4 regions of the Lysinibacillus sp. BF-4 genome follow, and region 2 is predicted to be linked to each of the others. Evidence: riboswitches for the same ligand, from Rfam matches in the RefSeq annotation. Region 2 holds a riboswitch; each other region holds the start of a gene.
What was found. Region 2 has a riboswitch for cobalamin ahead of CH76_RS09345 (ferredoxin). Riboswitches for the same ligand answer to the same signal wherever they lie in the genome.

Region 1 (7,489 bases), on a different contig from region 2:
AGCTTATTTAAACGGTGATCTTCGAACGTTTACAACACCACTTGCACCGCAAGGCACAGATTTTCAACAGCGTGTATGGCAAGCACTACAGGCCATTCCTTATGGGCAGACTAAAAACTATAAGCAAGTAGCTGAGCTAATTGGTAATGCCAACGCTTCACGAGCAGTGGGCAATGCCAATAATAAAAATCCGATTTTAATTATGATTCCATGCCATCGTGTAATTGGTGCTAATGGTAAGTTGGTTGGCTACGGTGCAGGGCTACCATTAAAAGAACAGCTACTCAAGCTAGAAGGATATTTATGAGAGCCCAGTTAGAGCAATTAGCTGAGGAGGAGTACCGTGCTTTTACAGCTAAATTATTGCCAGGTGTTACAGATATTTTAGGCGTGCGTGTGCCAAAGCTACGCGCGTTAGCTAAGGATATCGCAAAGCGGCAGCCAGCGTATTTGCAAGTACAACCAACCTGTTTTGAAGAAACGATGTTGCAGGGTTTTGTGATTGGTTATTTACCTTATGATGAACAGCGCATTGCGGCGTTTGTTCCGTATATTACAAATTGGTCGCTTTGCGATAGCTTTTGTACAAGTTTAAAAAGTACAAAGGCACATCGTGAAGAAATGTGGCGATTTTTACAGCCATATTTTCGTTCTGATCAACCATATGCTATTCGTTTTGCGGTAGTAATGAGCCTAATGTATTTTATTGATGAGCACTATATTGAGCAGTTGTTTAGGCGTTATGACGCGATTACTAATGAGCATTACTATGTGCGAATGGCAGTCGCGTGGGCAGTATCTATGTGCTATGTAAAACAGCCAGTGCTAACTTATAGCTATTTACAGCAACATTCACTTGATGATCAAACGCATCGTATGACCATTCAAAAGATTATTGATTCGACGCGACCTACTAAGCAACAAAAGGCTGAGGTACGTGCGCTACGGAGGAGTAAAGCATGAAACATATTGGTGTCGGCGTAGGCGCTTTTATTTTAAATGAACATAATGAATTATTATTAGTACGCCGCAAAAAAGAGCCAGAGGCAGCGCATTGGAGTTTGCCAGGGGGCAAGGTAGAGCTAATGGAAACAATTGAGGATGCCACAGTACGTGAGATTAAAGAGGAGTTAGGTGTAACGATTACCCTCACAGGTTTGTTATGTGTAACTAATCATATTTTACCGCCAGCTACCCACTTTGTGGCACCCACTTTTATTGCGCGCATTATAAAAGGTACGGTAACAAATAGAGAGCCTCATGCAATTAGTGAAGTAGGCTTCTTTGCATTATCTCAATTACCAACGCCACTGACAGTAACAACACTAAATGCCTTAAAGGAGTTTAAGCATGACTAGAAAACAACAGCGCATTCATTTTGCACAGCAACATCAAACTTTATTACGTTGCCCGCTTTGCTATGAGCAGGTGGAAGTTAATGAAGCAAGCATGGTATGTGCTAATCGCCATACTTTTGATTTTACAAAGCAAGGCTATGTTAATTTAGCCCCGCAACGTACCGAAAATTTATATACCAAGGAATTATTTACTGCGCGTCGCATGATAATTGATAGTGGTTTTTATACACCGCTTCATCAAGAGCTAATTAAACTAGTAGCAGATGCTAAAGTCATTGCAGATTTAGGTTGTGGTGAGGGTACGCATTTACAACAACTATTACCAGAAGGTGCGCTAGGTATTGGTATTGACCTTGCCAAGGAGGGCGTTAAAATGGCAGCTAGCTATGACAACGTGCTATGGCAAGTTGCAGATTTAGCTAATATCCCATTAACAACAAGTAGTGTAGATGCGATTGTTAATATTTTATCTCCATCTAACTATAAGGAGTTTAAGCGTATTTTACGTGCAGACGGGCGCATGATTAAGGTAGTGCCAAGCGAAAATTATTTATACGAGTTACGTGAGGCTTTCTTTCCAGATAAGTCACCTTACTCTAACGCGACTATTGTTGAATTATTTGAGCAACAATTTGCACACACCAAAAAAATCACAGTACGTTATGAGCAACAGCTAACGGCTGAGTTAATGCGTATGTTAGTGGATATGACGCCGCTTACTCAAAACGTAGCGCGTGTGCAAAAGGAGCAATTTATTGCGAATCACTCGCATTGTATTACGCTAGAATTTGACATTCTTATTGGTAATGATTGATTATTTTGATTAGTTTGATAAGATAGTTATCTCTGCTTAGTTAATATTTCCTGCAAATAATAACAATAATTTGATATGGAATAATTAACATATTATCGTTATAATTGTCTAAGAGTAAATACGAATATTGTAGAAATTAGGTGCATTTATGCTACTATAAATGCTTAAAAGGGAAATCGGTGAAATTCCGATACGGTCCCGCCGCTGTAATGTGGAGTAAGGCGCAAAAAGTCACTAGCAATGCTGGGAAGACGCGTACTTATGTTGAAGCTAAGTCAGAAGACCTGCCTATTTTCAGATGCTGTTAACCTACGGGAGATAGGGGGGTATTGAAGTGCGATTATTACGAGTAATAGGGCGTTTCTAACCACCGTGGGTTAGAGGCGCTTTTTTCGTTTTGCAAAGCTAGAGTTAAAAGGAGAGAGAGCATGTTTTTACAACAAACAAAGCGTACGGTATTGTTGGCGCTACTTATGGTAGTGGCAGTAGTAATGGCAGCGTGTGGCGATAAAAAGAATGAAGCAGCCACTGCAGACAAAGATGAGGAACTAAAAAAAATTACTTTCTCATGGTCAGGGGATATTGGGGACTTAAACCCACATACTTATATGCCAAATGAATTTTTCTCACAGGCCATGGTTTATGAATCATTAGTATATTATGGTGAAGGCGGCGAGCTACAACCAGCTTTAGCAGAGTCTTGGGAAGTATCGGAGGATGGCAAGACGTATACCTTCCACCTACGTGAAAATGTAAAGTTTTCGGACGGCTCACCATTTAACGCAGAAGTAGCAAAGAAAAACTTTGATACAATTTTAGCTAACCGTCAACAACATGAGTGGGTAGAGCTTATTCATCAATTTGAGGATACAGAGGTTGTGGATGAGCATACTTTAAAAATGACATTGAAAAATGCGTATTACCCAGCATTACAGGAGTTAACGTATATTCGTCCGTTCCGATTTGTAGCAGAAACAGCTTTCCCTGAAAGTGGCGATACATTTAAAGATGGTTTAGTTGAACCAATTGGTACAGGACCATGGGTATTAAAAGAGCATAAGAAAGACCAGTATGCGACATTTGTACGCAATGATCACTATTGGGGTGAAAAACCAAAGCTAGACGAAGTAACAGTTAAAGTAATGACTGATGGTGAGTCGCGTGTACTAGCATTTGAAAAAGGTGAGCTTGATTTAATTTTTGGTAATGGTGTCATTAGCCAAGATTCTTTCCAATTTTTAAAAGATAGTGGCAAGTACGAAACAAAGCTATCAGAGCCAACCTCAACGCGTATGATTATGATGAACACGCAAAAGGAAGCAACAAAGGATAAGGATGTGCGCCTCGCGCTTAATCATGCCTTTAATAAAGAAGCGGTCATCGAAAATATTTTCTACAATACAGAGAAACAAGCAGATACATTATTCCCTAAAAATATCCCTTATGCGGATGTGGACTTACAGCCGTATACTTACAACTTAGAGCAAGCTAAAACATTATTAGATAAAGCAGGTTGGAAGGAAGTTAAGGGTAAAGAATTCCGCCAAAAAGACGGCAAGGAATTAACGCTAGATTTCCTTATTATGAGCACAGATAATGTACAAAAATCTGTAGCAGAGTATATGCAGGGCGATTACCGTAAGCTAGGTGTAAACGTAAACCTAATTAGCCAAGAGACAAATACATTTTGGGAAAAAGGCTTTGCGGGAGATTATGATATGATTTTCACTTACACATGGGCAGTACCATTTGACCCGCATTCGTATTTAGCGGCAATGACAACGCCATCTGATAATGGCGGACCAGATTATACAGCACAACTGGGGCTTGCGAATAAGGCCGATATTGATGCTAAGATTAAGCAAGTATTAGTAACAATTGATGAGCAAGAGCGTACGAAGCTATATGCTTCGATTTTAACTGATTTACATGATACAGCGATGTATATCCCTGTATCACATATTTCTAATATTGCGGTGTATCATAAAAACTTAACGGGCGTTGAATTTTTACCACAGCAAGAGGAAGTGCCGTTAAATAAAATTGATTTACAATAATCGTAAGGGAGCAGCGCAGCTTATGTGCTGCTCCTTTTTTGAAGGGAGCGTTTTATGTTTACATTAATAGTAAGGCGACTTTTTAGCTTAATACCAGTTTTGCTTGGCATCTCAATTATTACATTTTTATTATTACAGCTCATTCCAGGAGACCCTGTTATGGCTTACTTGCGTGCAGCAGGTATTCCCGCTGCAGACGAAACTGTCACAGCACTTCGCACAGAGTTAGGCTTAGACAAATCTTTACTAGCTCAATACAGTAGCTGGCTACTGCAAGTGATACAACTGGATTTTGGTACGTCTTTTTCGACAAAAGAGCCAGTATTTGATGAAATTATAAATCATATGATACCTACCATTCAGTTGACCGCAATGGCAATGTTATGGGTGCTTTTAATTGCGCTACCTTTAGGCATTTTATCAGCCGTATATAAGGGGAAATGGATTGATCGTTTTAGCCGTATTTTTGCTTTTGCGAGTGTGTCTATGCCAGCCTTTTGGTTAGGCTTTCTGCTAATTTATTTTTTAGCAGTTAAGCTAGATTTATTCCCTGTCTTTGGGCAGGGCTCATTTTTGCATGTGATTTTGCCATCCTTTACCTTAGCATTTGGTTATGTAGGTACTTATATGAGGTTATTGCGCGCAAGCATGCTCGAAAACTTAAATGAACCGTTTGTGTTATATGCGCGAGCGCGAGGTTTAAAGGAACGTGTTATTGTGCTACGCCACGTCGTGAAAATTTCGATTTTGCCTGTGTTAACGGGTCTTGGTATGAGCCTTGGCTATATGCTAGCGGGTGCTGTTATTGTCGAAACTGTTTTTGCATGGCCAGGCATGGGGCATTTATTTGTAGATGGTATTGCGACGCATGATTACCCTTTAATACAAGGGTGTGTACTCGTTATGGGTGTTATTTTTGTAACCTGTAACTTACTTGTGGATAGTATGTATAGCTTTATTGATCCACGAATTCGACAGCAGGGGGGGCGAATGATATGACAGGGTTAACAAAACGACTAGGGCAACATAAGCTAATGATGCTGAGTGGTAGTATTATTGCGGCTATGGTCATTATCGCCATCTTTGCACCTTTTCTAGCACCCAATGATCCTAATCTTGTAGACCTAGCATTAAAGCTACAAGGTCCAAGCACACAGTATCCGCTAGGTACAGACCATTTAGGGCGCTGCATTTTATCACGTCTATTATTTGGTACACAGGCCTCATTAGGTGTGGCAGTAGTAGTAATGGGTTTAACTGTCCTTATTAGTGTGCCATTAGGTATTTACGCGGGTTATAGAGGTGGCTGGTTTGATGCGGTATTTATGCGTATATGTGAAGTACTGCTAGCCTTTCCAAGCTTTTTATTAGCACTAGCGTTAATTGGATTTTTAGGGCCTAGCCTTATCAATTTAATTTTAGCGATGGTCATTGTGCAATGGGTATTTTATGCGCGTGTTATACGTGGGATGGTACTAAGTGCTAAAAAGCGCAACTTTGTATTATCTGCACAAATTAGTGGCACATCTCCGCTCAAGATTATTACGCGTCATATTTTCCCCACGGTTATTACGCAAGTGATTGTATTGATTTTTATGGACATTGGTGGGGTTATTTTAACGATTTCGGGATTGTCTTTTTTGGGACTCGGCATTCAGCCACCTAACCCTGAATGGGGCATGATGATTAATGATAGTAAGCCCTTCTTTCGTAATTACCCTGAGTTGATGCTCTATCCAGGGATTATGATTTTTCTTATTGTGGTAGCCTTTAATCTATTTGGCGAGGCGCTACGTGATGCACTTGATTTAAAAATGGAATAGGAGGCAAAAGCGATGAAACGTCTTGAAGTAAGCCACCTCACTGTAACAACGGGTGATATACCATTGGTTACAGATAGTAGCTTTACATTACGAGAGGGACAAGTGCTTGGGCTTGTTGGTGAGAGTGGCTCAGGTAAAACGATAACCAGCTTAGCGTTGTTAGGTCTATTACCAGAGAAGGTGCAAATGACAGCAGGTAGCATACAGCTAAATGGTCAGGAGATTAGCCATAACAGTAAGGAACAGTGGCGTAAATTACGTGGTGAGGCGATGGCGATTATTATGCAAAATCCTATGACAGCCTTTAACCCTGTACGTACGATTGAAAAGCATTTTATCGAAACACTACGCGCCCATAAAAAACTGACAAAGGCGGAGGCTTATGCGATTGCTCTTCAACATTTAGAAAAAGTTGAGTTGCGTAACCCGATGGAAATTATGAAACAATTCCCCTTTCAATTAAGTGGAGGTATGTTACAGCGCGTTATGATTGCTATTACATTAGCGCTACAACCAAGTGTCATTATTGCGGATGAGCCTACGACAGCATTAGATGCCACTAACCAACTACAAGTATTAAAACAACTAAAATTGTTACAGCAAAAAACAAATGTTGCGATGCTATTAATTTCACATGATTTAGGTGTCATCTCTTATTTGGCGCAAGATGTCATTGTTATGTATAACGGCTATATTGTAGAGCGTGCGCCAAAAGCTGAGCTTTTTACTAATCCACAGCACCCCTACACCAAACTGCTAATTGCTACACGCAAAGTTTTAAGTGATGGTACGGCGGCAAAGTTACCACCACATGATGTGACGCGTCCGCCAAAAACAACTGAGGTCACCTGTCCTTATATTGCTCGCTGTCCACTTGCAGACGCGAGTTGTAAGCAGCAGATTGAGATAGTAGCTATTACCGCACAGCATGAGGTGCGTTGCCAAAAGGTGGAGGTAGTATGACATTATTAGTAGTAGAACATCTACAAAAGAGCTACGCGCTTCGACATAAGGAACGCCTAACAGTAGCTAATGATATTTCGTTTGTACTAGAGGAAGGCAAGTGTCTTGGTTTAGTTGGCGAGAGTGGTTCAGGTAAAAGTACATTAGGCAAAATGATTTTAGCATTAGAACAGCCAGACGCAGGGCAAATTTTATTTGATGGTCAATCACTTCATGGTTTAAGTAATAACGCATTAAAGCAGGCACGCAAGCATATGCAAGTAGTATTTCAAGATAGTTATAGCGCCGTTAATCCACGTATGAATGCTCATGAAATTATTGCAGAGCCGATTCGTAATTTCGAAAAACTAACGAAAGCTGCCGAGCAACAACGTGTTGTAGATTTATTAGAGCTAGTAGGTTTGCGTGCAGAAGATGCTAAAAAATATCCACATCAATTTAGCGGTGGGCAATTACAACGTATTACCATTGCAC
Region 2 (7,489 bases):
TAGCTACTATGAAAGAAAAAGTGCGTGCGGATAAGCGAGCACGCGGTTATGTCGTGAAGCAGCTTGGTGACGATGTACTGCATCATGGTGTGACTCAAGTTGCGGTAATTCATTGTAATAATGAAGAAGTGGCAAAAAAGTGGCGCGGTGAGTTGCAGATTGCCTTCCCTCAGGTAACTTTTAGCATAACAGAGCTTAGCATTTGTGTAGGTGTTCACGCAGGTGAAGGTACACTGGGCTTAAGTTGGGTGCAAGGGGTATAAAACACATAAAAATGACTCGTTTCCTGTTTACAGGAGCGAGTCATTTTTTTTAGTGTTAAGAAAGTCTTTTAAGGCGGCACGCGTGCGTGGTAATGGTGTAGGTGCGCCTAATGTAGCGGCAACGTCAAACACCCACGGTTTTTCGAGGTGCGCTTTTTGGAGTAAATCATCTTGGTAAAATACATCGTACGGATTGCCGTCATAAATAATCGTACCTTCGTGTAGCACAACAATGCGGTCAGCCCATTCATAGGCGAGCTGGGTGTCATGGGTGGAGAGCAGCACTGTGCGCTCGTCTGTTTCGAGCTGTTTTAGTAGCCCAAGCATTTGTGTAGCGTAGTAATGGTCAAGCCCAGCGGTTGGTTCGTCTAGGATTAAAATACGTGGCATCATCGCCAGTACACCTGCAATAGCCACCCGCTTTTTTTGCCCAAGGCTTAAAAAATGAATGGGCTTGTCTTGTAGCGCTTCAATCTCAGCTTCTTTAATCGCCCAGTTTACTTGTTCATGCACCTTATCTTTTGACCAGCCAAGGTTAGTTGGGCCAAATGCGATGTCTTGTTTAACATTGCCCGAAAACAACTGAGCATCGGGATCTTGAAAGACAATACCAACGGACTGGCGTACATGGGCAAGCTCTTTTTTACTATAACGCATCGGTTTACCATTAAAGCGCACATCACCACTAGAGGGCTGTAAAATGCCATTTAATTGTTGAAATAACGTAGATTTACCCGCGCCATTATGACCAATTAACGCAATGCGCTCACCCTGTCCAATTGTTAGCGAGAGCTGCGTTAGTGCCTCTGTGCCGTCAGGGTAGCGGTACGAAATATTGTCTAGCTCAAAATAATTTACCATTGTCTACCTCCTACATAAATCAAAACAATTGTGCCAAATACTACAGCAATGCCTACCCAGTTGCGCTTATTAAACTGCCATTCTTCTTCAAAATAAAGCGGTGTCGTGTTGCTTGGGTCATAACCGCGCGAGAGCATTGCATTTGTTAGCTCTGTGGAGCGTTGTAGCACCTCAATAAATAACGAAGAAACAAGTAACCCAACAGAGCGTAGCCACTGCCGAGGGGACTGGTAGCCAAGGCGTGATTGCTGGGCAATATAAATTTTTTGCGTGTTTTCTAAAAAAATAAAAATAAAGCGGTACGTCATTTCACATAGCTCTACAAAAAGTGCAGGCACACGCCATTTATACAGCACATAGCAAATGGCTTGTACCGATGTAGTTAAAATTAAAAAGTACAAGGAGCTAATACTGCCAAGCACAACAAAAAATAGCTGACGTGCTGTAGCTACACTTGCCTCGCCAATAAATACCTGAAACGAGCCAAAGGAGTAAGCAAAAATATGCGGTGGCAGTGTTGTAGTTGTACCTGCAAAGGATAATAAGATGGCCAGTAAACTTGTCAGCAAAAAGAAGGCAGGGAGCAGTAAGAGCTTTACATAATACGTCCAAGGGATTTTTGCCCCAAAAATGATAAAAGCACTCATCACAATAAATGTGATGAGTGAAATGGTTGTGTCACGTACTGTTAAGGAAAATAGCAGCAGCAGTGCCGTGAAAATCATTTTTTCCATCGGATGAACGTGTTTTAATTGATTAATATAAGCATATTTATCAATTAGTAGCATTTACAGTCCTTCTTTTTTACGATGCTTACCGCGTGTAAAGCCTACGAAGTAGCCAATGAAGCCTGCGCCAATTGCCGCTTGTAATACAAATAATAAGCTTTCGATTTCGCCACTTGGCGGCTCCCAAAACGACTCGAACCAAGGTTCATAGCCCGCATTAATCTCACCAATAGCTTCCTCTGCCTCGCCGTCCGCACCTTCAAACTCCGCATCTTTTAACATAAAGATAGGCACAATCGCTAGCAAAATAACAATCGCAAATAATAATAAGTTTTGTTTCATTGTGCAGCCTCCTTACGTGGTAATACACGTAGTGATTTTAGCTCTGAGAAGTTGTATTTCTTTAAGAAGTTCATAACAATTACGGTTAAAATACCTTCACTAATGGCAAGTGGAATTTGTGTTAAAGCAAAAATACCCGCAAATTTAGAGAATGATGCGAAGAAACCACCAACCTCAGAAGGGAAAGCTAATGCTAATTGGAATGATGTTACAACATACGTACCTAAGTCACCTAAAAACGCTGCGAAAAATACGGCTAGTGAAAACGATAGCCCCATTTTAAGCGCTGCTTTATACGTGAAGTAAACAATGAAAGGTCCAACGACAGCCATTGAGAAAGCGTTAGCACCAAGTGTAGTTAAACCGCCGTGCGCAAGTAATAATGATTGGAATAATAGCACAATTGAGCCGATGACGCTCATCGCAAGTGGTCCAAATAACACAGTACCTAACCCAACACCAGTAGGGTGTGAACAGCTACCCGTAACTGACGGGATTTTAAGTGCTGATAAAACAAAGGCAAATGCGCCTGACAGCCCTAAAATCATTTTTGTTTCGGGGTTTTCCTCGATTGTTTTTTTAATTGAACGCAAGCCTAAAATAACAAATGGAATGGTTAGCACCCACCAAAAAATGGCCCAACCAACAGGTAAGTAGCCTTCCATGATGTGCATGGCATAGGCACGCTCAGGAATGAGCAGTAAAATAACTGCAAAATAACCAAGCTTCGGTAAAAATTTCAACATAAAAATCCTCCTATTCAAGTAAAAGTAAGTATGAGGATATAAAAAAGCACTCTTAATCATAAGAGTGTTTACGACAAAATAAAGCAAGCCCTATACAGACTGCCTTGTTTCGCACACCCATCCTCGTAGGTTGAAACGGATCACATCCAAACTAGGTAGGTCTCCTGGCTCGACATCAGCGCACTACATAGCCTTCCCGCAAATTTAGCAGTGGCAATTTATGTATGCTCCGTCTTACAGTGGCGGGACCGCGTTGGCATTTCACCAAACTTCCCTGTTACGTTGCGTAGGCAACACCTAACTTGGCTAACTATGTGCTATTTCAAAATAAGTTTAGCACGCAAAGTAAATTTTGGCTATACGATTTTTTATTATTCAGAAAATCCAACTAGGTAGAAAGTTCTGAAAAAACGCACAAGAGACAGCTCAATGAAAAAGTCAGTTTGAAAATGTGCCAAAGTAGTATATGATAAAGAAAATGAATATTGCAAAATAGTTAGAAGTTTTTACGTCTTTTAGGAGGCGTAAAATAAAGGGAAATTGGTGAAAGTCCAATACAGCCCCCGCTACTGTAATAGTGTTGCTACAACAATAACCACTGAATAATTATTCGGGAAGGTGTTGTGGCGTATAGCTTAAGTCAGGAAACCTGCTTCTATCTTTTGTTTCTACAATTTTCGGAGGGAAAAGGGCGGATAACAATTAGCTAACGCAGTAGTAGTATGCGCGCTTTTTATTAGAAGTCTTAACACCCCACCGATGTTAAGGCTTTTTTTGTTGGTCAATAAAGGGGGAACGCGTATGACAACGTGGGATTTAGTAGGGATGCAGCACCATATTTTATTATGTAATGGTAGCTCATGCATGAAAAAGGGTGCTGAAGAAGTAACGCTTGCGGTACGTGATGAAATTGAAAAGCTTGGCTTAGACGAGCAAATTCATACAACACGTACAAAATGTAACGGGCGCTGTAAGGATGCGTGTGTCGTAACCGCCTATCCTACAGGCAACTGGTATAACGTACCAGACGAAGCGGCGGCACGCACAGTTGTGCAAGAATTAATGCAGGATGGCCCTAAGGCACATCGCGTTTATACGATGCAGGAGGGTGCGATTATTCGTACAGAAGAAACACCTGCAATCAAAGGGATAGCGAAGAATAAGTAGGCTGGAGAGTGGTAGCATGACACAGAAAAAAGGGAAATTATTAGTTGTAGGGTTTGGCCCTGGCGACTTTAAACATATTACAGCGCGTGCTGTAGAGGCATTAAAAGAAAGTGACTTAATTATTGGCTATAAAACGTATGTGGATTTAATCCAAAATATTTTGACACCTGAGCAAGAGGTTATTGGCACAGGCATGACAGAAGAAGTAGCGCGTGCACAGGAGGCCTACAAAAAGGCGCTTGAGGGCTATACAGTTGCGGTAATTTCGAGCGGTGACTCAGGCGTATATGGTATGGCTGGCTTAGTGTACGAGGTATTAGTCGAAAAAGGTTGGACAGAGGCTGATGGTATTGAGGTTGAGGTTGTACCAGGTATTTCGGCAATTAACTCTTGTGCGAGCTTACTTGGCGCACCTGTAATGCACGACTCATGTACGATTAGTTTAAGTGACCACCTCACACCATGGAACTTAATCGAAAAGCGTATTGAAGCAGCCGCAATGGCGGACTTTGTTATTGCGCTGTATAACCCTAAAAGTGGTCGCCGCACACGCCAAATTGTTGAGGCACAGCGTATTTTATTAGAATACCGCTCACCTGATACACCAGTAGGGCTTGTAAAATCAGCTTACCGTGATAATCAAAATATTATTATGACAAATTTAGCGGATATGCTAAATCACGACATTGGCATGTTAACAACTGTTGTTATCGGTAACTCGTCTTCCTTCTATTATGATAATAAAATTATTACACCACGTGGCTATCAACGTAAATATACACTAGGTGACGAAAAACAACCGCTTCGCCCGCACCAACGCCTAAAGAAAGAAGCAGAGCCTTGGGCATTAGACCAAGAAACAGGCGAGGCAAGCCTTGATTACTCTAACAAAGATTTAATGCGTGAGAGTGAGGCAGCACCGCACCAATCTGTAAAAGTTGAGCAACAAGCGCCAAAAAAGAGCGCACTTGAGATGGCTTCTGCCGCACTAGCTATGGTGTCTGGGACTGCGCCTAAAAAACTGGTACAGCAAAAAATGGAGTCTATTTTCGAGCTTGCGGTAAGTCCTGGCGTAGCTAATAAGTTTTTTACACCACAGCAAATGACAATGCTTGCTGAGGTTGTAGGCGAAAAAGGCACAATGGAATATACACCTGACCACCAAATCGTCTTAAAAATTCCGACAACGGATCCTGAAGCAATTACACAAAAGCTTGCGTCTGTGGACTTTTACCTAGAGCCAGTTGGCGATGTACTACGTGTAAAAGCGTGTGACTTCTGCTACGGCGAAAAAACCGAGTCCATTCCTGTAGCGAATGAGCTCTATGACAAATTAGCAGGGCTTAGTTTGCCAAAAGAGCTAAATATCGGCTTTAACGGCTGTGGTATGGCGTGTTATAAAGCAACATTTGAGGATATTGGCATTGTGTACCGTAAAGGTAAGTTTGATTTATTTATTGGTGCTAAACCAGTAGGACGTACAGGGCACGCAGGGCAACCTGTGTTAGAGGGCATTCCAGCCGACCAAATTATTGGCATGGTTTCGCAAATTGTTGAGGAGTATAAGGCAAATGCTCACCCAAATGAGCGCTTGTTTAAATATTTCCGCCGCGTGAAAGAGATTGGCGGCTTTAGCTTTATTGATATGATGTCAAAAATTAAAGTAGAACCTGCACCTTGTGGGGATTAAGGGAGAGAACAACATGAAAGCAATTTTATTCGTAGGGCACGGCAGCCGCTTACCAGCAGGCAATGATGAGGTACGTAACTTTATTCAACAAATGACACCAAGTATTCCAGAGGAGTATATTGTCGAAACGTGCTTTTTAGAATTCGAAAAGCCAAATATTCCAACAGGTATTAAAAATGCGGTTGAACGAGGCGCAACAGAAATTTATGCGATTCCGATTATTTTATTACAAGCGGGGCACTCAAAAATCCATATCCCGCATGAAATTGACGAAGCAAAAGTGGATTACCCTAATGTGAAATTTACGTATGGTCGCCCAATTGGCATCCATGAAGAAGTTATCGAAATTTTACTATCACGCCTACAACAAACAGGCTTTGCCATTGAAGAAGAGCATAAAGATACTGCGGTTTTACTTATTGGTCGCGGTGGTAGTGACGCGGATGCTAACAGTGATTTTTATAAAATCAGCCGTCTATTATACGAGCGTTTAAACGTAGCTACTGTAGAGCCAGCCTTTATGGGCGTAGCCGCACCTTTAGTAGATGAAGGGATGGAGCGTTGTTCACGCTTAGGCGCTAAAAAAGTAATTATGTTGCCGTACTTTTTATTTACAGGCATTTTAATGGAGCGCATGGCAAAAATGAAAGAGCGCTATGAAGTAGATTACCCTGAACTAACAATTGAGCTTGCAGAGTACTTTGGTTACCATGACAAGCTAAAAAATGTGCTGCATGACCGTATTAATGAGGCCGTAGCAGGTGAAGTGAAAATGAACTGTGATACTTGCCAGTACCGTATTAATGCGATGGACTTTATCGACCATCATCACCATCATGATGATGACGATCACCATCATGGCCACAGCCATTCACATGACCATGACCATTCACATGACCATTCACATGATCACGACCACGCTTGTGACGGACACGACCACAGTCATTCGCACTGCCATTCGGAGGCAAAAAATTGATTTTATTTTTAGCAGGTACATCAGATGCGCGTGAGTTAGCTGTGCAAGTAAAAGCAGCGGGCTATGAGCCGACAGCAACGGTCGTCACAACGTCGGCAGAGACAAGCCTAAAGGAAGCGGGTCTACAAGTTAAAGTAGGGCGCAATACGGCAGATGATATGGTGCAAATGATTACAAACGAGGGCTTTACCGCTGTTGTAGATGCTAGTCATCCCTTTGCGGAAGAAGCCTCAAAAAACGCAATGGCAGCAGCTAAAGCGGCAGGTGTACCGTATATTCGTTTTGAGCGTGAACGCGAATTTTACAGTCACCCACTCGTAACCGTAGTGAAGGATTATGAGGAGGCGGCGCAACTCGCTAAAGCAAAAGGCGGCGTCATTATGCTGACAACAGGCAGTAAAACCTTACAAACTTTTACTAATGTATTAAACGACGTAGAAGGTGTGCGCTTACTGGCGCGCATGCTTCCGCGCTTAGATAATATGGAAAAATGCGCGGCGCTTGAAGTGCCACAAAAAAATATTATTGCGATTCAAGGGCCATTCTCAAAAGAGCTTAACGTCGCACTCTACAACCAATACGGCGTGGACGTTATGGTAACGAAAGAGAGCGGCAAGGTAGGCTCAGTTGACGAAAAACTTGAGGCGGCTATCGAATGCGGTATTCAAACGATTATGATTGCGCGCCCAGACATTGCTTATGGGCATACACATGCC
Region 3 (7,489 bases), on a different contig from region 2:
TATAAGAAGCGTGGCACAAGTTTTACATTGGATGAGGATGTTTCTACGTTTAAAGAGGTTTAACGTATAAAAAAAGAGCCAGTTAAGCAGTCGCTTAGCTGGCTCTTTGTATGTGTAAAAACATAAGAGAAGGAAATCATTCATCAGTACCAATGATGAATAGCTTAACCATAGTCAACTTTTCCCTAAGTTATTTATCTATAAACGTTTATTACAACGCTTTAATACAACTGCAACACGATTGTTATATTATTTTACGCCTTGATAAATCGTAATCATTATGTTTTAATTATAAAACGTAATGATTACGATTTAAGAAGGAGCTAATAAAATGAATAAAATTCCAGTAACTGTACTAAGCGGATATTTAGGTGCAGGTAAAACAACGATTATGAATCATGTATTACAAAATGAAAAAAATATGCGTGTAGCTGTCATTGTAAATGATATGAGTGAAATTAATATTGATGCTTCACTTATTGCGGAGGGCAGTGGTATTGCACGTACAGAAGAAAAATTCGTAGAGCTTTCTAACGGCTGTATTTGCTGCACATTGCGTGAAGATTTATTAATAGAGGTAGAAAAATTAGCAAAACAAGGTAATATTGATTACATTTTAATTGAATCTACAGGAATTAGTGAGCCTATTCCTGTAGCACAAACATTTTCGTATATTGATGAGGAACTGGGTATTGATTTAACGCGCTTTTGTCAATTAGATACGATGGTTACGGTAGTTGATGCTAATCGTTTTTGGCATGATTACCAATCGGGAGAAAGCTTGCTAGAGCGTAAAGAAGCTGTAGGTGATGGTGATGATCGCGACGTGGCTGATTTACTCATTGATCAAATTGAATTTTGCGATGTGTTGGTTGTGAATAAATGTGATCTTGTAGCGGAAGGAGATATTAAACGTCTAACAGGTGTATTAAAAGCATTACAACCATCAGCGAAATTTATTTTTACAGAGCAAGGTAAGGTTGAGCCAAGTGATATTTTACATACAGGGCGCTTTGATTTCGAAGTTGCAATGAATGGTGCTGGCTGGCTAAAGGAGCTAGAGAAAGGTCATAGTAACCATACACCTGAAACAGATGAATATGGTATTGCATCTTTTGTTTATGAGGCAAACCGTCCCTTTCATCCTGCACGTTTAGTAGAGTGGACAGAGCATATGCCAAGAGAAATTGTTCGAGCAAAGGGCATTGTATGGAGTGCTGTGCAAAATGAGGTAGCGATTTTACTATCACAAGCAGGGCCTGCAGTACGTTTTGAGCCAGTATCGTATTGGGTTGCTGCATTACCAGAGGCGCAGCAAAAACAAGTATTTGAGGAAGACCCTGACGTATTAGCAACATGGGATGCGGAATATGGTGATAGAGGTACGCAACTTGTAATTATTGGTATTGATATGGATGAGAGTATGATTAGAAGACAGTTAGATGTTTGTTTGCTAACAGATGAGGAGATGCATGGTGATTGGAAAGGACTTGAAGATCCGTTTCAGTGGCAGTGGTCTTAATAATAAGTATTAAAAAACAATCAAGGCGGATAATGTGTAAATTTGGAGAGGTGGTACTACACGCAGTAGTTAGTGGATATAAACACATAAAAGCTTACTAAGTATAAAAAAACCTTAGAGAAGTTTATTTTTAGCTGGCTAACTACACATGCGATAAAGCTTGGTATAATAAGGTTTGTCACACCTTTGTCATAAACAACCCCTAGTTTTTGAACAGATTGTGAAAATCATCACATAACACTTTCCTTTTTAAAAAAAGAGCGTATACTGATGTATAACAAGTGCTAAACAAAAAACTTTGTATTAGTACAAAAAACGGCTAAAAGGAGCGATTAACGTATGTGGGTTGTAACAGTCTTTGAACAAAATACGTACCGTATGTTCGAATACCAAACTAAAGCAGAAGCAACAGTTTGCTTACAAGGTCTAACGAACACAGCAATGCTTTCATATACAAAATAAATCTTTCCTTTTTTGTAGCTACCCTTTGAGGTAGCTCTTTTTTTATGTAAAAAAGAGGTAGCATGTAATAGCTACCTCTACGTTATGTTATTCATCAAATACTGCCGGCTGTATGAGTTCATTTTGCACGCTATGATAAGCCTGTTCAATAATTGCTTGCTCATGTGAATGCTGCATAATAAGCTCATCTTTGACAGCACGTAAAGATGTTGGTGTGGCTGTTAGGCTCTGCATTACGCGCGTTTTTAAGGCAGTGCGATAAAAATCGAATTGTTGTTGCATTGGATCTGACGAGTATACCTCAATTTGATTTATCGCACCGTGAGTATGTGTTTGTGTCATACTCAGCACCTCCTATTCCTCGTAGGTTTTGGTTGTACTTGAGATGAGCAGGTCTCCTGACTTTAAGTTCTAACACTTAATTTTGCCTTCCCGTAAAATACAGTGACATTATAAAATTAAGCTCGCTTATTACAGTTGCGGGACAGTGCTAGACTTACACTAGCTTCCCTTACTCATCTCCATATCTCCGTTTCTTCTATTGTAACAACTTCTACTGCATTACTGATCATGCGTTATCTCATGTAGTGCTCGTCTGTGTAACATAGTTCGTTTAGTCGATTTATATAAAAAGCTAGATTACTATAATTTTTTTAGAGGTTTGGAGTAATAATGTGCAAAAATTTGTGCTTAGCGTTATATTTTAGGTGAGTTAAAATTATAATGAAATAGGGAGAGAGCACAATGATTAAAAAAGTTACAGTTGCAGGAAGTGGCGTATTAGGTAGTCAAATTGCGTATCAATCAGCTTTTCATGGCTTTGATGTTACCGTTTATGATATTACTAATGAGGCATTGGAAACAGCTAAGGAGCGTATAGAGGCATTAAAACCTTTATACCAAGCAGACTTAGGCGCAACAGAAGATCAAGTAAATGAGGCTTATGCACGTTTACAATTTGAAAGTGACTTAGCAAAGGCGGTAGCTGATGCAGATTTAGTAATTGAGGCGATTCCTGAGGTTGTGAGTATTAAAACAGCATTTTACAAGCAGTTAGGTGAAGTAGCACCGACCAAAACGATATTTGCGACAAACTCGTCTACATTATTACCGAGCCAGTTTGCAGAGGCGACAGGCCGTCCAGCTAAGTTTTTAGCCTTGCATTTTGCTAATACGATTTGGAAAAACAATACGGCTGAAGTAATGAAGCATGAAGGTACAGACGAAGCAGTCTTTAATGAAATTATTGACTTTGCAAAAGCAATTGGTATGGTAGCCTTACCACTTTATAAAGAGCAACCAGGCTATATTTTAAATTCATTATTAGTACCATTTTTAGATGCTGCAGAAATGTTGTTAGTGAAGGAAGTAGCAGATCCTGAAACGATTGATAAAACGTGGATGATTGCTACAGGAGCACCACTTGGTCCATTTGCAATTTTAGATATTGTAGGCATTAATACTGCGTATAATATTGTACTGGCTAAAGCAGCAGCGACGAGTGATACGACACTTGAACAACTTGCTACTATGTTGAAAACAAATTATATTGATAAAAATAAATTAGGGCGTGCAACAGGTGAGGGATTTTATAAATACCCTAACCCTAGCTTTGCCGCACCAGATTTCTTAAAATAATATAAAAAAGGAATTGTGCCAACGTAGGCGCAATTCCTTTTTTTAAGCTAACGTTTTTTTGCGTAATTTCTCATAGGGTGGAATGTTTTTAGTATCAATAATCCTGCCTTCAACTACTTGTACTTCATACATTTTAGCTTTATAGGTAAATTTAAAAATACCATTATCAAAATCTGTACCAATTTCTTTAAAGAAAATGCCTTCTAAAGTTGGCTGGTCAGGGCAAGTAAAGACAACTGTGTGTTGACCATCTCGCTCAACTAAATAAGCACGGACACCACGCTCATACATATCAAATTCTTCTTCCTCAGTAGGGCGCTTAACTGAAACGATATGAAAATCTACAAAAGGTACTTCTTTAAGTAATACGTTTAAAAAGGAGCCGCGCATAATTTCTTCCCAGCGACTTTGTGCGCTTTGCCCCACAATAATTTGTGTAATATCTAAATTGGCTGCGACCTCACGAATAACTTTTTGAATAGGACGCTTTTCATTATCTTTTATAATAAATTGCTCTACCTCTAGCTCTTCTGCAAGTTGCTCCCACTCTTTAATATAGCCTGTTTTCTCTGGATTAAATTCTTCAAAGGGCATTGCGTCAACAGTCATAATATAAAGGGGGCAGTCTAGCATAGTCGCCATTTTATGCCCACGGCGAATTAAACGCTCACCGTTAAGACCGTAGTATACACAGACTAAAATGCTTTCATCCATACGACCTTTAATATGTTTCAATGTATAAACACTCCTTTTAATAACGTAATAATCATGTAAGAAAAAATGTTTAAAATAGCATAAAATAATACTAGAGTAGTGCAAAACGAAATTTCATACTGTATAATTCATACTGTGTTAACGCATAAGTTATTGTGGAATACAATTAATCGACCTTCATATAGACCATTATTATGAAGTGAGTTAGTAGTATAGTCAAGTTTACACATAATCACATAGTTCAGCAGTTGGGAGGCTCGCATTTATGATGATACCGTTAGCGATAGCCCTACCGTTTCTTATAGCTGCCCTTATCCCTATTTTTTATAGGCATATTCGGCATATTCATCTCGGTTGGTTCGTGTTAATCGTACCTGTATCACTCGTTATTTTCTTTGCTCGTTTTATTCGTCCTATCGCAAGTGGCGAAGTTTTTTTGCACACTTACGCATGGATACCCTCATTTAACATCAATGTTATAACATACCTCGATGGTTTGAGTTTAATTTTTACATTACTCATTACTGGCGTAGGTAGCCTTGTGACGCTTTATTCGATATTTTATTTATCAGAGAAAGAGTCATTACACCACTTTTATTGTTATTTACTACTCTTCATGGGCGCTATGCTTGGCGTCGTATTATCCGATAATTTATTGGTGCTATATACGTTTTGGGAGTTGACAAGTGTATCTTCCTTCCTATTAATAGCGTTTTGGCATCACCGAAAAGCATCGCGTGCAGGCGCACGAAAAGCGATGGTTATTACTGTAACGGGTGGCATTAGCATGCTCGCTGGATTTTTAATGCTTGCACAAATTGCAGGTAGTTTTAGCATACGCGAAATTATAGCGATGGATGGTTTAAGTAGTGAAGCTTTATTTATTCCAGCAATGTTATGTATTTTGCTTGGTGCTTTTACAAAATCTGCACAGTTTCCGTTTCATATTTGGTTACCTGATGCGATGGAGGCCCCAACGCCTGTTAGTGCTTATCTTCACTCAGCAACTATGGTTAAGGCCGGCATTTATTTAGTTGCTCGCTTATCACCAATATTTGGTGGGGTATCCTTATGGTTTTGGTTAGTGACAGGTATTGGTTTACTTACTTTGTTATGGGGCTCGTTTAATGCAGTGCGTCAAACCGATCTTAAAGCGCTATTAGCATACTCTACAGTGAGTCAGCTTGGATTGATTATGAGTTTGTTTGGCGTAGGGTCCGTAGCTACCATCTTGGCTACGCTACCGAAAATATTATTTATACGCAGGCAACATTTGCTGCATTATTTCATTTAATTAATCACTCTACCTTTAAAGGAGCGCTCTTTATGGTAGTTGGTATTGTTGACCATGAGGTAGGGACGCGTGATGTGCGTCGACTAGGTGGTTTAATGGCGATGATGCCTATTACTTTTACAATTGCGATGATTGGTAGTTTGTCTATGGCAGGTATGCCACCATTTAACGGTTTTTTAAGTAAAGAAATGTTCTTTACTGCCATGCTAACCATTACGCAAGCTGATGTTTTTTCATTGCAGACGGTTGGTGTAGTACTACCAGTAGTAGCTTGGATAGCGAGTGTATTTACCTTTATTTACAGTGTGATTTTAGTGTACAAAACCTTCCTTGGTGACTTTAAGCCAGAGCGTTTAGATAAGCGACCGCATGAAGCGCCACTTGGGATGTTACTGTCACCTGCTGTGCTCGTTGGTTTTATTATTGGGATTTTTATATTCCCTAATGTTCTTGGGCAGGCAATTTTAAAGCCTGCAATGGCAAGCTTATATCCTAAAGCGCCACTTGAGGAGATTGTGCCACATATTGCAGCATGGCATGGGTGGCAACCAGAGCTCTTTATGACGATTGCTGTTGTAATTGTAGGGCTCGTGTTGTTTAAATTATTGCCGAAATGGCGTAGAGTGTATGGTTTCTTTACAAGAGAGCGCTCATTTAATGCGCTCTATAATAATACGATTAACTTTGCAGAGAACGCATCACTACGTATTACCAATCGTTATATGACAGGCGATATTACGCAGTATTTTGTTTATATTTATGTGTTCTTTATTGCGATTATTGCAGGCTACTTTATCTGGTCAGATGCTTTTAGTTACGATTTAACTAAAGATTCTTCTATTGAGTATTATGAGTGGATATTAATCTTTGTGATGATGTTTGCAGCTGTTTATATTTTATTTGCGAAGCGTCGAATGACAGCTGTGTTGTTAAACGGTGTACTAGGTTATTGTATTGCGTTTTTCTTTGTTACTTTTAGAGCGCCTGATTTAGCGCTAACGCAGTTAGTTGTAGAGTCCATTACAACTGTATTATTTTTAGTATGTTTCCGCTATTTACCTGACATGCGTGTAGAGAAGAAGTCGCGTGCTAAACGCAATTTTCATGCGTTGCTATCGATTTTTACAGGTGCAACCGTAACATTGATTGGTCTTGCTGTACTTAATTATGACCGCTTCCCACCTGTGTCAGCCTACTTTGATGATGCACTCAATTTAGCGGGCGGTGCAAATATTGTAAATACGATTTTAGGTGATTTTCGTGCCTTTGATACGATGTTAGAAGTGGTTGTACTCTTTATTGCTGGGCTTGGTGTTTATACTCTAACAAAGCTTAAGCCAAAAAAGGAGGCGCCAACAAATGAAGATTAATGATGTAATACTTCGCACTGTGACGAAGGCGGTTGTCTTTATTATTTTAACGCTAGGCGTGTATTTATTTTTTGCAGGGCATCATGCCCCAGGTGGCGGCTTTATTGGTGGGCTTGTACTTGCCTCAGGGATTGTACTGCTGTATCTCGCTTATGATATTGAAACAGTACACCGCGGTGTGCCTTTTAACTTTAAAAAGGTAGCTGCAGTGGGTGTACTCTTAGCAACAGGTACAGGCATTGGCTCTATATTTTTTGATGTACCCTTTTTAACGCAAAAAGGTATCTATCTTAATGTGCCTATTTTAGGCGAAACATCCTTTTCGACAGTTACGTTGTTTGAAGCTGGTGTAGCGCTTACTGTAGTAGGTACTGTTGTTACGATTATTTTAAGTATTAGTGAAGAGGAGGAAGAATAAATATGGAAACCTTAATGCTCGTATTAATTGGCATCCTTGTTAGTGTGGCGACCTATTTAGTTCTTTCTCGC
Region 4 (7,489 bases), on a different contig from region 2:
CTTCGATTTTATCACCAATAATCTCGCGTGCCCACTCCACTTCAAGTGCTGCCGCTTCTTTAAAGATTTCGATGACTTGTGCCTCACGCTCTTTTGTATCATACTCCGGAAACTCGTTTAAAATTTCCTTGTAGATTTTAATAAATAAATCTACGTGCAGTTGCTCATCACGGTTAATATAGTTAATCATTGTGCTTGAGGCAACCATTTTTTGATTGCGTGCTAAGTGATAGAAGAAGGCAAAGCCTGAATAGAAGAATAATCCCTCTAAAATAATATCATGCACGATTGATGTTAGTAAGTGGTCTACAGTTGGATTTTCGATGAAATCACGGTAGCCCTTAATCACAAAGTCGTTACGTTTTTCGAGTGTTGGCTCTGTACGCCAAAAGTCGAATGTTGCATCTTGTACGTCTTTTGTTGTGATGCTTGATAATACGTACGAATACGAGTGATTATGCACAACTTCTTGTTGCGCTAAAATAATCATTAAGGCATTTAGGCTAGAGTCCGTTAAATAATCCGCTACGCGCCCTGCATAGTCCGTCTGAATAGAGTCAAGTAAGGCAAGCAAGCCAATAATTTTTAAGAAGGCGTTTTGCTCATCCTTTGTTAGCTCAGGAAACTGTTTAACATCATTACTCATGTTAATTTCAAATGGTGTCCAAAAGTTACCTAGCATCTTTTTGTATTTTGGGTACGCCCAGCTAAAGCGGACGTCATCCCAGTTTAAAATATTAGACGAGCGCCCGTTAATAATACCTGTTGAGGCGTTGGGTGCTGTTTTGTCCATAATCGTGCGTTCGTGTACTTGCATTTGTTTTCTCTCCTTTTAGCTTTCGCATGAACTACAGTCAATTAATTCAACGGATGTTGAGCGTACATAATACGTCGTTTTGACACCGCTATCCCATGCATTTAAATGGAGTTGTAGTAAGTCCTTCGCCTTTACTGTATTTTGTACATACAGGTTAAACGAAATCCCTTGGTCAATATGGCGTCCGCGTGCCGCATTTTGTTTAACTGACCAGTTTTGGTCAATAAAGTACGCTGACTTGTAGAACCATGTCGTTTTTGCGTTTAAATCTGGTACTGTTACCGGAATTTTATAGTCCTTTTTCTCCTCAGAGTAGCTCTTTTGGAAAATTGGGTCGACTGAGGCCGTTGAGCCTGCAATAATCGCTGTTGTTGAGTTAGGGGCAACTGCCATTGTGTAGCCATTACGCATACCTTGTGTGGCAACTTTTTCTTGTAAGTCTGCCCATGCCTCGCCCTCGTAGCCACGCGCTGTAAAGTACGCGCCTGTTTGCCAGTCTGAGCCTTCAAATAATGGGTACGCGCCTTTTTCGGCTGCTAAGTCACTTGAAGCTTGGATCGTTAAGTAAGCGATTTGTTCGTATAGTTCGTCCGCAAATTGTACAGCTTCGTCACTTTCCCATGCGATTTCCTTTAGGGCAAGCAGGTGATGCCAACCAAATGTGCCAAGCCCGATACCACGGTAGCGTGCGTTTGTGCGCTCTGCCTGACGTACAGGAATGGTGTTAAGTTCAATGACATTATCAAGCATACGTACTTGAATTGGGATAACGCGTGCTAGTACGTCCGCTGGTACAGCGCGTCCTAAGTTAATCGAGCTTAGGTTACATACAACAAAGTCGCCTGCTTTGCGCTTTGTGACAATCAGACCGTCTTCAAGTTCAACTGACTCAAACTCCGTTGGGCTCATGTTTTGCGCAATTTCGGTACAAAGGTTTGACGAATAAATCATGCCTTCGTGTTTATTTGGGTTTTTACGATTGACTTCATCACGGTAAAACATAAATGGTACGCCTGTTTCGAGTTGTGAGCGCATAATACGCTTCATAATATCAATCGCAGGTACGACTGTGCGTGTTAGCTCAGGGTTTTCAACACATGCCGCGTACTTGTCGCGGAATGAGCCTTCACCGCGTTTTTCGTCGTAGTAATCTTCTAGGCTAAAGCCCATGACATTACGTACTTCATGCGGGTCAAATAAGTGCCAGTCACTACGCGCTTGTACGGCTTCCATAAAGATGTCTGGTAGGCAAAGCCCTGTAAAAATATCATGCGCACGCATACGCTCGTCACCATTGTTTAAGCGTAGGTCAAGGAAGGTAAATACGTCCTTATGCCATACATCAAGGTAAACTGCAATCGCACCTTGGCGCTGGCCTAACTGGTCAACGGATACGGCTGTATTGTTAAGTTGTTTAATCCAAGGGAGTACACCACTTGATGCGCCCTTAAAGCCGCGAATTGCCGACCCACGGCTACGGATTTTACCCATATACACGCCAATGCCGCCGCCAAATTTTGATAGTGTGGCTACGTCCGTATTTGAGTCATAAATACCTTGTAAGCTGTCGTCTACTGTATCAATAAAGCAGCTTGAAAGTTGACCATGTGTTTTACCTGCGTTCGCAAGTGTTGGTGTTGCCATCGTCATATATAAATTACTCATTGCCCAGTAAGCTTCTTGTACTTTAGCAATGCGGTTGTCTTTTTCGTCTTGCATTAAAATCATCGCAATGACCATAAAGCGCTCTTGCGGTAGCTCTACCGTTTGCTTGCTGTAATCACGCACCACGTAACGGTCAATAATTGTTTTTAGACCGATGTACGTAAATAATGTATCGCGCGCTGGCACGATGGTATTGGTTAATGTTGTTAATTCTTCAGGTGAGTATTTTTCAACAAGCACAGGTGAGTAAAGCCCTGCTGCTACATATTTAGCTAGGTTAACGCTAAAGCTCTCGTATACGTTGTCTGCCGCTACACCGCGCAAACTTGCTGCATCATGGTACAGTTTATGCAAATAAATATCTGCCGCTACAAACGTCCAGTACGGCTCTTCTTCGTCGATAAAGCCTAATGTTTGAAGCACCATCGCATCTGCCCACTCGCCGTAGGTTGCCGCTTCGTTTTTACGTAAAAAACGATCGGATTGGCGTAAAAATTGCTCAATTGCTTCCTCACCGTATTTTTCGGTAAGTGCGTCTACGCGTGCTGAAATACTTGTCATTGTTTTGATTGTCATAAAAAACCCTCCTAAAAATAAACGTACAGTAGTTGTACGGAACAAACGCTTGTCACAAAAAAACCATACACCTCAGCGGGTGCATGGTAAAAAAATGCATGGTTAAGAAATGGAAAAAAGGATTAAGTGAACTAGACAACGTAATCGCTCGCTTCCACTTCTCAATCCCCGAAGAGTGTGTGCTATTTGATAATCGGCAGGTCTACTGGCTCTCGAATCACCCTCCATCTACCCTTCCCGCTCATGCGCAGTGGCTCGTAGATTTCGTCATCGTTTACAGTTGCGGGGACAGCTTTGCGCAAATTTTTTGGCAAATTCCCTTTTTCAGCTCTATCGCTAGAGCACCGTATATCAAAACGTGTAATACTATATATAGTATGTGTTTGCTATTAACACTCTAGCATATTGTGTTTGGGCTGACAATAGTTCTTACTCACTTGATTACAAGTCAGACGTTTTCAAACTTTTTTAGTACCTCAGGCAGTCCATACCAGATGCGGGTTACACTTTGTGCCTCCGCAAATAATTGCTGATAAAAACGTCCGCATACATCGCGCAGCTGACGCAATTTTTTGTCCATTGGTACGATGCCGCGCCCAACGTCTGCCACGACAACATAAAGCGTAGCTTGTGCAGCTAAAGCACGCACATCTGTCATTAACGCCTCAACTACCGCATCCTCGTCACTTAAGTCCTGTGTCACGAGCCAGTCTTCTAAGCAATCGATAACAATGACAGGTGCGTCAATAGACGTCAGAGCTGTGCCAATCAACCAACTTGCATCCTTACCTTCTACGATTTTTTCGACATATGCGGTTTTGCCGCTATGTGCTCCTCCAATAAATACGTGCATCGTCGTGCCTCCTCAAAGTCTTGTTGGTGTTGCCAAATTAGGGTGTAAACTTGCTCATGCCCCGCGCTGTAATGCCAGTACGGGTGCTCTTTTGGGGCGAAGCGTTGCAGTAACGCACGCACTACGCCGCCGTGGGTCATAATAATTGTTTTATCACGCGCATTTGTTAAAAAACCTGCATAGACGCGCTGTAAAAAGTCCGCAAAATTTTCGCCGTTAGGCACAGGAGCGTACGGGTCATCTAGCCACGCGCAGTATGCGGCATTATGCTGTAATTGCGCGTACGTTTTGCCCTCAAAATCCCCAAAATCCAGTTCGCGTAAACGCGGCTCTTTAATGTATGTAGCATGCGGAAAATACGCCGCCGCTGTTTGGCGACAGCGCAGTAAATCACTACCAATGATCGTGTGCTGTGCATAGCTTTGCACGGGCAACGCCTGCGCTAGGATAGCATCATCTGTCCAACCAAGGTACTCTTTACGCGCGTTCATTGGTGTTTTGGCATGACGCATTAGGCGTAGTACAACAGCAGCACGAGCCATAATAGCACCTCCGCCCCTTCGATGTAAGCACCGAGTAAATCGCCTGAAATACCGTCAAAATTGCGCAGCGCAAAGCTACGGTAAATCACGACTGTTACGAGTAGTACAATGGCTAAAATAATAGGTAAAATACTAGCGCTCAACAATACAAATAGTGCAATAATCGCATTTAACTGAAACAGCGCAAAATAGGCTGTTTTTTTGTGCAGCTTTTGCATAAAGAAGTGCGCGATGCCTTTGTCTTTAGCCGGCTTAGTCGTTAATAAAAATAACAACATGCCGTTACGTGTCATAAATGGCAGTAAAATAAGCACCCACCAACTTACAACACCAAGCTGAAGCAACTCATAAAGCAAGGCGATTTTTAATAAAATTAAAAATACAAATGCCATAACGCCAAACGCACCAACACGCGGATCATCTAAAATCTCGTGGCGTTTTTGGATATCGCGATACGAGAAAAAGGCATCACATGTATCAATAAAGCCGTCTAAATGTAGCCCTCCTGTAATAATGGCACTTGTTAAAACGAGCGCTAACGCTACTAGTAATGGGGTGACATTAAAATGAGATAGGCCCCATAATACGGCATAATCTGCCGCACCAATCAGCATACCTAGCCATGCGAGGGTAATAAACATCCCTGTTACTGTGCGCTTTGTCAGCGGGATTTCGCGGTGCACAGGCACTACCGTAAAAAATTGCAGTGCTGCTAAAATACTATGCCACACACTAAGCCCCCCTTACTTCCACTGCTTGGCAATGCCCTCAGTTAACTCGTACGCCTCGTCTGCCTCGGCAACTAGCCACTGATGAATATCACCTAGCACTTTGCGGTAATGGTTAAGCTCATTATGACGTAAATCAGGCTCGTCAAATAATTCATTTGATACGACATAGAGCGTAATATCGCGGGTGCGGATGGTCGCTAAGGCATCTTTTACAATGCCGCGCGCCTCCTCTAAGCGCTCGCTACTATTAATTGTTTTGTTTTGCATTGGCATATACATCATATTTGTAAGCCACGTCGTGACACAGTCCCACAGTACTACGTCACCCTCGCGTAAAGTGCTCATTACTGCGCCAATACGAAGCGGGGCCTCGATGGTGTGCCATGTCATGCTTTGACGCTCTCTATCTTGTTGATGGCGTGCGATGCGTTGTTTCATTTCACTGTCCATTGCCACACCAGACGCCATATATACAAGGCGTCCTTCAGGCGTATAGCTATTACTCGCTAACGCCTCCGCAAAGGCAGATTTACCACTGCGTACACCGCCTGCAATAAATACTAGTTTCAACGTAATCCCTCCCATAAAATATGTAGCGCTACAACAATCCCTGCGCCAATAATTGTAAAGCCTAGTGTTGCGATATGCATGTGCGTAATCACTTTTTTAATATGTGCGCGCGTGAGTGGTACTTGCTTTTCGCCCATAACTTGACGATAGCTCGTCACGCCCTCGTATTGATTATAACCCCCAAGCTGAATGCCTAGCTGAACGGCTGTTGCCGCTTCTAAGTAGCCACTATTTGGGCTTGGGTGCACCTTCGCATCACGCCACCAGCGCGTAAGGCGTTGTTTGAGCGTTTGCGGTGTTTCGTTTTTAGTCAATAGGACAATAAGTAGCCCTGTAATACGGCTTGGGATGTAATTAACAATGTCGTCAAGCACAGCCGAGCACGTACCAAATGTTGCGTACTTGTCATTTTTATACCCGACCATAGAGTCTAGGGTGTTAATGGCTTTATATGCCCATACGCCCACTGCGCCAAATAACAGCGCATAAAAAAGAGGTGCCGTAACACCATCGCTCGTATTTTCGGACACGGTTTCTACCACGCCGCGCACGAGCTCGCCTTCCTCAAGGTGCATCGTATCTCGCCCTACAATCCACGACAGTTTAGTACGTGCCTCTTGCCAATCTCCTGCCACAATTGGCGTATACACAGCCATTGCCGCTTCCTTTAGGCTCTTTTGCGCTAATGCTGTACCAATGAGTACAACCTCTGTCGTAAAGCCTAACCAAAAGTGAATGCGGTAGGTTACGACCATAATTGCCCCTACTACAAGTACTGTTACCCCAACTGTACAAAATGTTAGCACAGCTCCCTTTAACCTACGATGCTCACCATGATTGAGCCGCTTTGTTAGCGCACTAATGAAGTTGCCAATAAAGCGTACAGGGTGTGGCAGTTTTGGCGGGTCACCTACTACCCAATCAAACACTACCGCAAGCAGCGTTGCCCATACAAAAATTAACGCCATGTACCAGCACCCACCTCTTTTTTATACGCGCGAATGGCCGCAAGCATCGTTTGGTAAACCCCATGCCCAATTAATTTGCCTAGCTCCGTAATAGGCCCTGCATATTGTTGGTAGCTCCCTTGTTGTGAGCTCGCCACAAGTACACTATCTGTCGATGTACCCGTTGCGAGGGTGTGGGTTTCTGGGTCGAGGATGTTTTCGGTAAAAAGTGCTTTTGTTTTAGCCTCCGTTGCCGAAATTAACCCTTGCAGTAACGCCTCGTCGGATAGTTTAGCGTCCACGAGCACCCACATATTAATTGTGCCCACGTGATAGGTTTCGCTGCGCAAAAGCGCCCGTGTAATGTCTACCGCATTGCCAAGCCCTGCTGTAACCATTACCGTCAGGCTTAACTCGCCATGCGTAAACGTACGAATGACCGCATGTTTAGCGTAAACTGCCGTCATCATCGCCACCGTTTCTTCTATTATAAAGCCGTGCGCTGTTAAATAACGTGTGTACTCGGCGTGGGGATCGCGCTCATCATAACTTTTTGGTACTGAACGGTTCACAAAGTTCTGATAATAGCCGATGCCCGCATTGATCATTGCCGACGACGCCACCTTCATTGGTGCTGGCGCACGAAAAATAACGCAATCTGCGGTTTGTTGTATCGTCATTGCCACTCCCCCAAAATGTTTCTGTGCTAAGTTTACCATGATTTATAACGAAGCAACAGATGACCTTAGTTGACAACGGGCGGATTATGTGAAAAAATACAGAAAACT

Region 1: linked by a shared signal. The riboswitch ahead of nikA (nickel ABC transporter substrate-binding protein) and the one ahead of CH76_RS09345 (ferredoxin) in region 2 are both predicted to bind cobalamin.
Region 3: linked by a shared signal. The riboswitch ahead of CH76_RS08885 (hypothetical protein) and the one ahead of CH76_RS09345 (ferredoxin) in region 2 are both predicted to bind cobalamin.
Region 4: linked by a shared signal. The riboswitch ahead of CH76_RS12430 (ribonucleoside-diphosphate reductase subunit alpha) and the one ahead of CH76_RS09345 (ferredoxin) in region 2 are both predicted to bind cobalamin.

What each region holds. Positions count from the first base shown of each region.
Region 1 is NZ_JPUW01000013.1:2,811-10,299, forward strand. It holds gene CH76_RS06215 (methylated-DNA--[protein]-cysteine S-methyltransferase) at 1-307, shown strand, start outside; gene CH76_RS06220 (DNA alkylation repair protein) at 304-963, shown strand; gene CH76_RS06225 (NUDIX domain-containing protein) at 960-1,358, shown strand; gene CH76_RS06230 (putative RNA methyltransferase) at 1,351-2,172, shown strand; cobalamin riboswitch at 2,294-2,479, shown strand; gene nikA (nickel ABC transporter substrate-binding protein) at 2,601-4,229, shown strand; gene nikB (nickel ABC transporter permease) at 4,284-5,228, shown strand; gene nikC (nickel transporter permease) at 5,225-6,052, shown strand; gene CH76_RS06250 (ABC transporter ATP-binding protein) at 6,065-7,015, shown strand; gene CH76_RS06255 (dipeptide/oligopeptide/nickel ABC transporter ATP-binding protein) at 7,012-7,489, shown strand, end outside.
Region 2 is NZ_JPUW01000027.1:18,262-25,750, forward strand. It holds gene CH76_RS09320 (DegV family protein) at 1-263, shown strand, start outside; gene CH76_RS09325 (energy-coupling factor ABC transporter ATP-binding protein) at 291-1,124, opposite strand; gene cbiQ (cobalt ECF transporter T component CbiQ) at 1,118-1,912, opposite strand; gene CH76_RS09335 (energy-coupling factor ABC transporter substrate-binding protein) at 1,913-2,194, opposite strand; gene CH76_RS09340 (energy-coupling factor ABC transporter permease) at 2,191-2,940, opposite strand; cobalamin riboswitch at 3,077-3,256, opposite strand; cobalamin riboswitch at 3,424-3,612, shown strand; gene CH76_RS09345 (ferredoxin) at 3,742-4,107, shown strand; gene cobJ (precorrin-3B C(17)-methyltransferase) at 4,124-5,797, shown strand; gene CH76_RS09355 (sirohydrochlorin chelatase) at 5,811-6,773, shown strand; gene cobK (precorrin-6A reductase) at 6,770-7,489, shown strand, end outside.
Region 3 is NZ_JPUW01000025.1:6,502-13,990, forward strand. It holds gene CH76_RS08875 (carbon starvation protein A) at 1-63, shown strand, start outside; gene CH76_RS08880 (GTP-binding protein) at 332-1,522, shown strand; gene CH76_RS14165 (hypothetical protein) at 1,862-1,984, shown strand; gene CH76_RS08885 (hypothetical protein) at 2,072-2,326, opposite strand; cobalamin riboswitch at 2,355-2,554, opposite strand; gene CH76_RS08890 (3-hydroxyacyl-CoA dehydrogenase) at 2,729-3,622, shown strand; gene CH76_RS08895 (histidine kinase) at 3,665-4,357, opposite strand; partial or broken gene CH76_RS08900 (Na+/H+ antiporter subunit A) at 4,602-7,000, shown strand; gene CH76_RS08905 (Na(+)/H(+) antiporter subunit B) at 6,990-7,418, shown strand; gene CH76_RS08910 (Na(+)/H(+) antiporter subunit C) at 7,421-7,489, shown strand, end outside.
Region 4 is NZ_JPUW01000054.1:230-7,718, forward strand. It holds gene CH76_RS12425 (ribonucleotide-diphosphate reductase subunit beta) at 1-817, opposite strand, end outside; gene CH76_RS12430 (ribonucleoside-diphosphate reductase subunit alpha) at 833-3,058, opposite strand; cobalamin riboswitch at 3,236-3,422, opposite strand; gene CH76_RS12435 (bifunctional adenosylcobinamide kinase/adenosylcobinamide-phosphate guanylyltransferase) at 3,507-3,911, opposite strand; gene CH76_RS12440 (histidine phosphatase family protein) at 3,851-4,453, opposite strand; gene cobS (adenosylcobinamide-GDP ribazoletransferase) at 4,423-5,184, opposite strand; gene CH76_RS12450 (bifunctional adenosylcobinamide kinase/adenosylcobinamide-phosphate guanylyltransferase) at 5,197-5,754, opposite strand; gene cbiB (adenosylcobinamide-phosphate synthase CbiB) at 5,751-6,722, opposite strand; gene CH76_RS12460 (adenosylcobinamide amidohydrolase) at 6,713-7,381, opposite strand.